Regions from separate parts of the Streptomyces sp. NPDC096176 genome, predicted to be linked through region 2. Evidence: riboswitches for the same ligand, from Rfam matches in the RefSeq annotation. Region 2 holds a riboswitch; the other holds the start of a gene.
What was found. A riboswitch is a leader RNA that binds a small molecule or an ion and turns the genes downstream of it on or off. The one in region 2 is predicted to bind cobalamin.
Positions count from the first base shown of each region.

Region 1 (4,185 bases), on a different contig from region 2:
AGAGTGAGCACCAGGTTGTTCGCGACGATCGAGTCGCCGGTCGCGAAGAAGGCGACCAGCCGGCCGATCAGATGCTGCTCGGACGGGGTGAGCTTGGCGAGGTCGGCGACGTCCGAGTGGAGGTCGACCTCCTCCACGGTCCAGGTGTTCTTGATGGCGTCGCGGTAGCGCTCGTAGAAGTCCGGGTAGCGCATCGGACGCAGGGTCAGTTCGAAGCCCGGGTCGAGCAGGTTCTTGGTGGTGTTCTCCGGCATTACTGGCAGGCCTCGCAGGACTCGGGGTTTTCCAGGGAGCAGGCGACGGCATCGGGGTCGGTGGCCTGCTGGACGGGGATGGTCGCCTGTGCGGCGCGCGCGATGCGGGTCGCCGGGCGGGAGCGCAGGTAGTACGTCGTCTTCAGACCCTGCTTCCAGGCGTGCGCGTACATCGAGCTGAGCTTGCCGATCGTCGGCGTCTCCAGAAACAGGTTCAGCGACTGGCTCTGGTCCAGGAACGGCGTACGGGCCGCCGCCATGTCGATCAGGCCGCGCTGCGGGATCTCCCAGGCCGTGCGGTACAGCGCCCGTACCTCGGCCGGGACCCAGCCGAAGCCCTGTACGGAGCCGTTCGACTCGCGCAGCGCCTCCCGCGTCTGGGCGTCCCAGACGCCGAGCCGCTTCAGCTCCTCCACCAGGTAGGAGTTGACCTGGAGGAACTCACCGCTGAGCGTCTCGCGCTTGAACAGGTTGGAGACCTGCGGCTCGATGCACTCGTACACGCCCGCGATCGAGGCGATGGTTGCCGTCGGGGCGATGGCCAGCAGCAGCGAGTTGCGCATGCCGACCGAGGCGACACGGGCGCGCAGGGCGTCCCAGCGCTCGGGCCAGTTGAGCGCGGTGTCGTAGTGGTCCGGGTGCAGCACGCCGCGGGCCGCGCGGGTCTCGGACCAGGCCGGCAGGGGGCCGTTGCGCTCGGCGAGGTCGCAGGACGCCTCGTACGCGGCCAGCATGATCCGCTCGGCGATCCGCGTCGACAAGGCCTTCGCCTCGGGCGAGTCGAAGGGCAGCCGCAGCTTGAAGAAGACGTCCTGGAGGCCCATCGCGCCGAGGCCCACCGGGCGCCACCTGGCATTGGAACGGCCGGCTTGCTCGGTGGGGTAGAAGTTGATGTCGACGACCCGGTCGAGGAAGGTGACGGCGGTTCGGACAGTGGCGTCCAGCCGCTCCCAGTCGATGCCGTCGCCGCTGTCGTCGCTGACGAAGGCCCCGAGGTTGACCGAGCCGAGATTGCACACAGCCGTCTCGCCGTCGTCCGTCACCTCGAGGATCTCGGTGCACAGGTTCGAGGAGTGCACGACCCGGCCGGGTTCGGCGGTCTGGTTCGCGGTGCGGTTGGACGCGTCCTTGAAGGTCATCCAGCCGTTGCCGGTCTGGGCGAGGGTGCGCATCATCCGGCCGTACAGGTCCCTGGCCGGGATCGACTTGCGGGCCAGGCCCGCCGCCTCCGCCTTGCGGTAGGCGGCGTCGAACTCGTCGCCCCACAGGTCGACCAGCTCGGGAACGTCGACCGGTGAGAAGAGCGACCACTGCGTGTCCGCCTCGACGCGCCGCATGAACTCGTCGGGGATCCAGTGCGCGAGGTTCAGGTTGTGCGTACGCCGGGCGTCCTCACCGGTGTTGTCGCGCAGCTCCAGGAACTCCTCGATGTCCGCGTGCCACGTCTCCAGGTAGATCGCGGCGGCGCCCTTGCGCCGGCCTCCCTGGTTCACCGCGGCGACCGACGCGTCGAGCGTCTTCAGGAACGGGACGATGCCGTTGGAGTGCCCGTTGGTGCCGCGGATCAGCGAACCGCGGGCGCGGATACGGGAGTACGAGAGCCCGATGCCACCGGCGTGCTTGGAGAGCCGGGCGACCTGGTGGTAGCGGTCGTAGATCGAGTCGAGTTCGTCGAGCGGCGAGTCCAGCAGGTAGCAGGACGACATCTGCGGGTGCCGGGTGCCCGAGTTGAAAAGCGTGGGGGAGGAGGGCAGATAGTCGAGCCGGCTCATCAGGGCGTACAGCGACGCGACTTCGTCGAGAGCGCGTACCGATTCGTCCTCCGCCAGACCGGCGGCGACACGCAGCATGAAGTGCTGGGGCGTCTCGACGACCTGGCGGGTGATGGGGTGACGCAGCAGATAGCGGCTGTAGAGCGTGCGCAGACCGAAGTAGCCGAACCGGTCGTCGGCGTCGGTGTCGATCAGCGCGTCCAGCCGGGCGGCGTGCAGCGCCACGAACGCGGCCGTACGGTCGGCGATCAGGCCCTCGCGGTGGCCGACGGCGACCGAGGACGAGAAGGACTCCACGCCCTGCCCTGCCGCCTCGTCGGCGATCGTGCGGGTCAGCAGGCGTGCCGCGAGCCGAGAGTAGGCCGGGTCCTCCGAAATGAGGCCCGCGGCCGCGTCGGTGGCGAGGGATCGCAGCTCGGCCTCGTCCGACCCGGCGTTCCGGCCGCGCAGCGCCGCGGCGGCGACCCTGCCCGGGTCGGTGTCGGGCAGGTCGGCCGTGAGGTCCGTCAGTGTCCGCAGCAGTGCGGTCCCGGGACCGTCCTTCTCCGTCGCTGAGACCGGATCGGCTGGCGCGATGGTCACCTGGTGCTCTCCTCGCTCGGCTCTGGGCCTTGCGGGGAGGTGGGGCCACGCGGGCAGGCCCGGGAGGCGGGCACGGCGCACGGCGTCCACCGGCCCAACCGCGAGGCCCGGACGTCTCGGCACCCGGATCGGTCGAACCGGATGCACCGTCGGCAGGTCCTCGGACTTGTCGGATACGGCAAAGCGCACCGGATCACACCGTTGCGGGACAGTTCCGGATTCGCACCGGATTCCCCTGCGGCGACAGCGAGATGAGCATACATGTGGGGGCGGTTGAGTCGGACACCCCCATATGTTGTGTCTCAGACAATGAAGCCGATCGCCCGGCGCCGGGCCTTGGTCCCGCTGTCGTGGTCGCTGAGGTGAGGGTCCATGACCGGCCCTCCCAAGCCAAAGGGCCGCATGCGCCTCCCCTCCGGGAGGCGCATGCGGCCCTTTGCCGCGCGACCGGTCAGTGACCGCCGGGTGCGCCCGCCGTGGCCGGCGGCAGCTCCACCTTGACGCCCGGGTCGCCGGCGTCCGCCGTGTAGTCGGACGGGCTGGTCTCGTCGATGCCGTCAGGGGCCTTGGCCGCCCGCAGGACGAAGGTGAGGGCCACGGTGACGACGACGTTCAGCACGAACGCGGTGAGGCCGATGTAGCCGATCTCCCCGATGCCCGGGATCTCCGCGGACGAGCCGCCGAAGTGCTTCTGCGTCGGGCTCGCCACGCCGTAGGCGGCAGCTGTGCCGTAGATCATGCCGACCGCCCAGCCGCCGATGAGTGCCCAGCGGTGGAACCAGCGGGTGAACAGGCCGCCCACCAGCGCCGGGAACGTCTGTAGGATCCAGATGCCGCCCAGCAGCTGGAAGTTGATCGCCACGGTCTTGTCCATGGTGAGGACAAAGGCAAGGGCGCCCACCTTCACCAGCAGCGACACGAGTTTGGAGACCTTGGTCTCCTGGGCCGGGGTCGCGTCGGGCTTGAGGAAGTCCTTGTAGATGTTCCGGGTGAAGAGGTTCGCCGCGGCGATGGACATGATCGCCGCCGGCACCAGCGCGCCGATGCCGATCGCGGCGAAGGCGACACCCGCGAACCAGTCCGGGAACATGTTCTCGAACAGCTGTGGGATGGCCAGCTGACCGTTGGTCACCTTCACACCGGCCGCGATGGCCATGAAGCCGAGCAGCGCGAGCAGACCCAGCATCAGCGAGTACAGCGGCAGGATCGTGGTGTTGCGGCGGATCACCTCACGGCTGCGCGAGGAGAGCGTCGCCGTGATCGAGTGCGGGTACATGAAGAGCGCCAGTGCCGAGCCGAGCGCCAGGGTGGCGTAGCCCCACTGACCCATCTCGCCGGGCACCAGTGCACCGGTCGGCTTGCCCGTCGCCTCGTTGACCTGTGCGAACTTCTCACCGGCACTGGCGAATATCTCGTCGAAGCCGCCGAGCTTGATCGGGATGTAGATGATCGCCACGGCGATGACGATGTAGATCAGCGTGTCCTTGACGAAGGCGATGAGCGCCGGGGCACGCAGTCCGGACGAGTACGTGTAGGCCGCGAGCACGCCGAAGGCGATCAGCAGCGGCAGGTCCTTG
Region 1 covers NZ_JBIWFV010000001.1:725,877-730,061, forward strand. The annotation lists gene ACIQ7Q_RS03515 (ribonucleotide-diphosphate reductase subunit beta) at 1-254, opposite strand, end outside; gene ACIQ7Q_RS03520 (ribonucleoside-diphosphate reductase subunit alpha) at 254-2,608, opposite strand; cobalamin riboswitch at 2,742-2,913, opposite strand; gene mctP (monocarboxylate uptake permease MctP) at 3,060-4,185, opposite strand, start outside.
Region 1: linked by a shared signal. The riboswitch ahead of ACIQ7Q_RS03520 (ribonucleoside-diphosphate reductase subunit alpha) and the one ahead of metE (5-methyltetrahydropteroyltriglutamate--homocysteine S-methyltransferase) in region 2 are both predicted to bind cobalamin.

Region 2 (4,185 bases):
TCGGCGCGAAGAACGTCTTCGACGACAGCACGCAGGAATGGCCCCAAATCAACTGGGAGACCGTCGCCGACCGCGATCCCGACGTGCTCGTCATCGGGGACCTCACCCGCAAGTCGCAGACCGCCGAGTCGGCCGCCAAGAAAATCGCGTTCCTGGAGTCGAACCCGGCGACGAAGAACATGGAGGCGGTGAGAAAGAAGCGGTACGTGCTGCTCAGCGGGCAGGCCATGAATCCGACGATCCGTACCGTCGAGGGCGTGGAGAAGGTAGCCGCGGCGCTGCGCGCGTACGGACTCGCCGGATGACCACCGCCCTGCGGTCTTCCCCGGTCCGCCCGACGCGGGGTGCCGCCCGGGTGCTGCGCGTCGTGGCCGGCCTGGGCGGCGGGCTGGCGGTGCTCGCCGCGTCCGTCGCCGTGGCCATCACCATCGGCCCGGCCGACATCGGTGTGGGCGACGCCTGGTCCGTGGTCGCCTCCCATCTGGGCTGGGGCACGACAGATCTCACTGCGATCCGCGAGGGCATCGTCTGGAACCTGCGGCTGCCGCGTACCCTGCTCGCCGCGGTGTGCGGAGCCGGACTCGCGGTGTGCGGCACGGTGATGCAGTCACTGCTGCGCAACCCCCTCGCCGACCCCTTCGTCCTGGGCGTCTCCTCCGGTGCGTCGACCGGCGCCGTCGTCGTCATCGTCCTCGGGGCGGGCGGCGGTGTCCTGTCCGTGTCCGGCGGCGCGTTCGTGGGTGCGGTCGGCTCGTTCGCACTGGTGCTGCTGCTCAGCCACACGCTCGGCGGGACGACGGACCGGGTCGTGCTGTCCGGCGTGGCAGCGATGCAACTGTTCTCCGCCCTGACCTCGTTCGTGGTGACGACGGCGGCCGACGCGGAGACCACCCGGGGCGTGCTGTTCTGGCTGCTCGGGTCGCTCAGCGGGGCCGGCTGGAGCGAGGTGGGGCTCTGCATGGCCGTCCTGGCGCTCGCACTGCTGATGTGCCTGGGGTACGCGCGCACCCTGGACGCCTTCGCCTTCGGTCAGGACGCGGCGGCCACCCTCGGGGTCTCGGTCGCCCGGACCCGGCTGATGCTGCTGTGCGTGACCGCGCTGCTGACCGCCGCGCTGGTCAGCTCGGCGGGTGCGATCGGCTTCGTCGGCCTGGTCCTGCCGCACGCCGCCCGTGCCCTCGTCGGCCCGGGGCACGCCCGGCTGCTGCCGGTCACCGCGCTCGCCGGGGCGGTGTTCCTGGTCTGGGCCGACACCCTGGCCCGTACCGTCCTCGATCCCCAGGAGGTGCCGGTGGGCGTGGTGACCTCGCTGGTCGGCGTTCCGGCGTTCGTCCTGGTTCTGTATCGCACGAGGAGTGTGCGATGACGACCCGCACGCAGCGGCGGGACGATGGTGCCCGGCCGCCCGGCCTTGGACAGACGACAGCCGGGCAGGCACTCGACGGAGCGTGGTCCGCCGGGCCGCCCACCCTCGTCGCCGACCGTGTGAGCCGCACCTTCGACGGGCGGCTGATCCTCGACGGCGTCAGCCTCACCCCCCGGCCCGGCTCCGTGACCGGACTGCTGGGCCCCAACGGCTCGGGGAAGTCGACGCTGCTGCGGCTGCTGTCCGGCGTCCTCGCCCCCGCCTCCGGCGTCGTCACCCTCGACGGGCGTCCACTTGGCGACTGGGGCCGCCGCGCCGTGGCCCGGCGCATGGCCGTCGTCGAGCAGCAGGCCGACACGCTCGTCGAGCTCACGGTTGTCGATGTCGTACGCCTCGGCCGCATTCCGCACCGCCGCGCCTGGACCCCCGCGACCGCGGCAGACGAGGAGGCTGTACGCACCGCTCTGGAGCGCACCGGCCTCACCGACCGCGCGGACCAGCCCTGGCACACGCTCTCCGGCGGCGAGCGCCAACGCGTGCAGATCGCCCGTGCCCTGGCCCAGGAGCCGCGCGAGCTACTGCTGGACGAACCGACCAACCACCTCGACATCCAGCACCAGCTCGACCTGCTGAACCTGATCGCCGAACTCCCCGTCACCAGCCTCGTCGCCCTGCACGACTTGAATCTGGCGGCCATGTACTGCGACCAGGTCGTCGTCCTCCGGGAGGGCAGGGTGGTCGCCGCCGGCTCCCCGGGCGACACGCTGACCGAGTCCCTGATCGCCGACGTGTACGGCGTGCGCGCCGCGGTCACCCGCCCCGGTCCCGGCAACCGGCCGCACATCCGCTTCCTGGGCACCGTGGCCGGGAACTGACGGCGGCCGGGGGCCGGGGGCCGGCACCAAGGGCCCGGCCCGTAGGCTGGTCCGTGCAGCTGGTTCGCCCCCGTCCGCCAGACGGGACGCGTCGTAAGAGGGAACCCGGTGGGAATCCGGGACTGCCCCGCAGCGGTGAGCGGGAACGACCGCCGTCATACGCACTGGGTCCGACGTACGGGACCTGGGAAGCGACGGCCAGTAGGTGTCCTCCGACACGGAGGGCGTGCCCGCGAGTCCGAAGACCTGCCACCTGCCCGCGCGCGGACCAATCCGCGCGCGGAGATCCCGGTGACCTCGAGGGCGGGTCGGCGTACGTATCAGGCGGACAACCGCGCTTCGCCGCGCGAGGTCGGATCCGTCCGGTTCGTCACCCCTTCGCGCTCTCGTCCCGTCCCCGGGATTTCAGGGATTCATCTCGCGAAGGAGATCTCCGTGACAGCGAAGTCCACAGCCGCGGCAGCACGGGCCACCGTGTACGGCTACCCCCGCCAGGGACAGAACCGGGAACTGAAGAAGGCGATCGAGGGCTACTGGAAGGGCCGCGTCACCGCCGACGCCCTGCGCGCCACCGCCGCCGAGCTCCGTCGCACGAACTGGCAGCAGCTGGCCGCAGCCGGTATCGACGACATCCCGACCGGTGACTTCTCGTACTACGACCATCTCCTGGACACCACCGTCATGGTGGGCGCGATCCCCGAGCGACACCGTGCCGCCGTCGAGGCGGACGCGCTGGACGGCTACTTCGCGATGGCGCGCGGTACGCAGGACGTGGCGCCGCTGGAGATGACCAAGTGGTTCGACACGAACTACCACTACCTGGTGCCGGAGCTGGCCCCGGACACCGTCTTCACGGCCGACTCCGGCAAGCAGGTCGCCGAGCTGAAGGAGGCCCTCGCCCAGGGTCACACCGCCCGGCCCGTGCTGGTCGGGCCCGTCACGTACCTCCTGCTCGCCAAGCCCGCCCCGGGCGTGCCCGCGGACTTCGAGCCGCTCACTCTCCTGGACCGCCTGCTGCCGGTGTACGCCGAGGTGGTCGCCGATCTGCGCGCGGCCGGCGCCGAGTGGGTGCAGCTGGACGAGCCGGCGTTCGTGCAGGACCGCACGCCGGCGGAACTGAACGCCCTCGCACGCGCCTATCGCGAGCTCGGCGCCCTCACCGACCGGCCCAAGCTCCTCGTCGCCTCGTACTTCGACCGGCTCGGCGACGCGCTTCCCGTCCTGGCCAAGGCCCCGGTCGACGGGATTGCCCTGGACTTCACCGAGGCCGCCGCCGCGAACCTCGACGCGCTCGCCGCAGTGGGCGGGCTGCCCGGCAAGCGCCTGGTCGCAGGCGTGGTCAACGGCCGCAACGTCTGGGTCAACGACCTGGAGAAGTCGCTCGCCACGCTCGGCATCCTGCTGGGCCTCGCCGACCGCGTCGACGTGTCCGCCTCCTGCTCCCTCCTCCACGTGCCGATCGACACGGCCCTGGAGCGAGACATCGAGCCGCAGATCCTGCGCTGGCTGGCCTTCGCCCGGCAGAAGACCGCCGAGGTCGTCACGCTCGCCAAGGGCCTCGCCCGGGGCACGGACACGATCGCCGCCGAACTCGCCGCCAACCGCGCCGAACTCGCCTCCCGCGCCGCCTCGCCGATCACCCGCGACCCTGCCGTCCGGTCTCGTGCCGAGGCCGTGACGGACGCCGACGCGCGCCGCTCCCAGCCGTACGCCGAGCGGGCCGCCGCCCAGCGCGACCACCTCGGGCTGCCCCTGCTGCCGACCACGACCATCGGCTCCTTCCCGCAGACCGGCGAACTGCGCACCGCCCGCGCCGACCTGCGCGCGGGCCGCATCGACACGGCCGCCTACGAGGAGCGCATCAAGGCCGAGATCCAGGAGGTGATCGTCTTCCAGGAGAAGACCGGCCTGGACGTCCTGGTGCACGGTGAGCCCGAACGCAAC
Region 2 covers NZ_JBIWFV010000011.1:198,285-202,469, reverse strand. The annotation lists gene ACIQ7Q_RS27575 (ABC transporter substrate-binding protein) at 1-305, shown strand, start outside; gene ACIQ7Q_RS27570 (FecCD family ABC transporter permease) at 302-1,366, shown strand; gene ACIQ7Q_RS27565 (ABC transporter ATP-binding protein) at 1,363-2,241, shown strand; cobalamin riboswitch at 2,336-2,489, shown strand; gene metE (5-methyltetrahydropteroyltriglutamate--homocysteine S-methyltransferase) at 2,677-4,185, shown strand, end outside.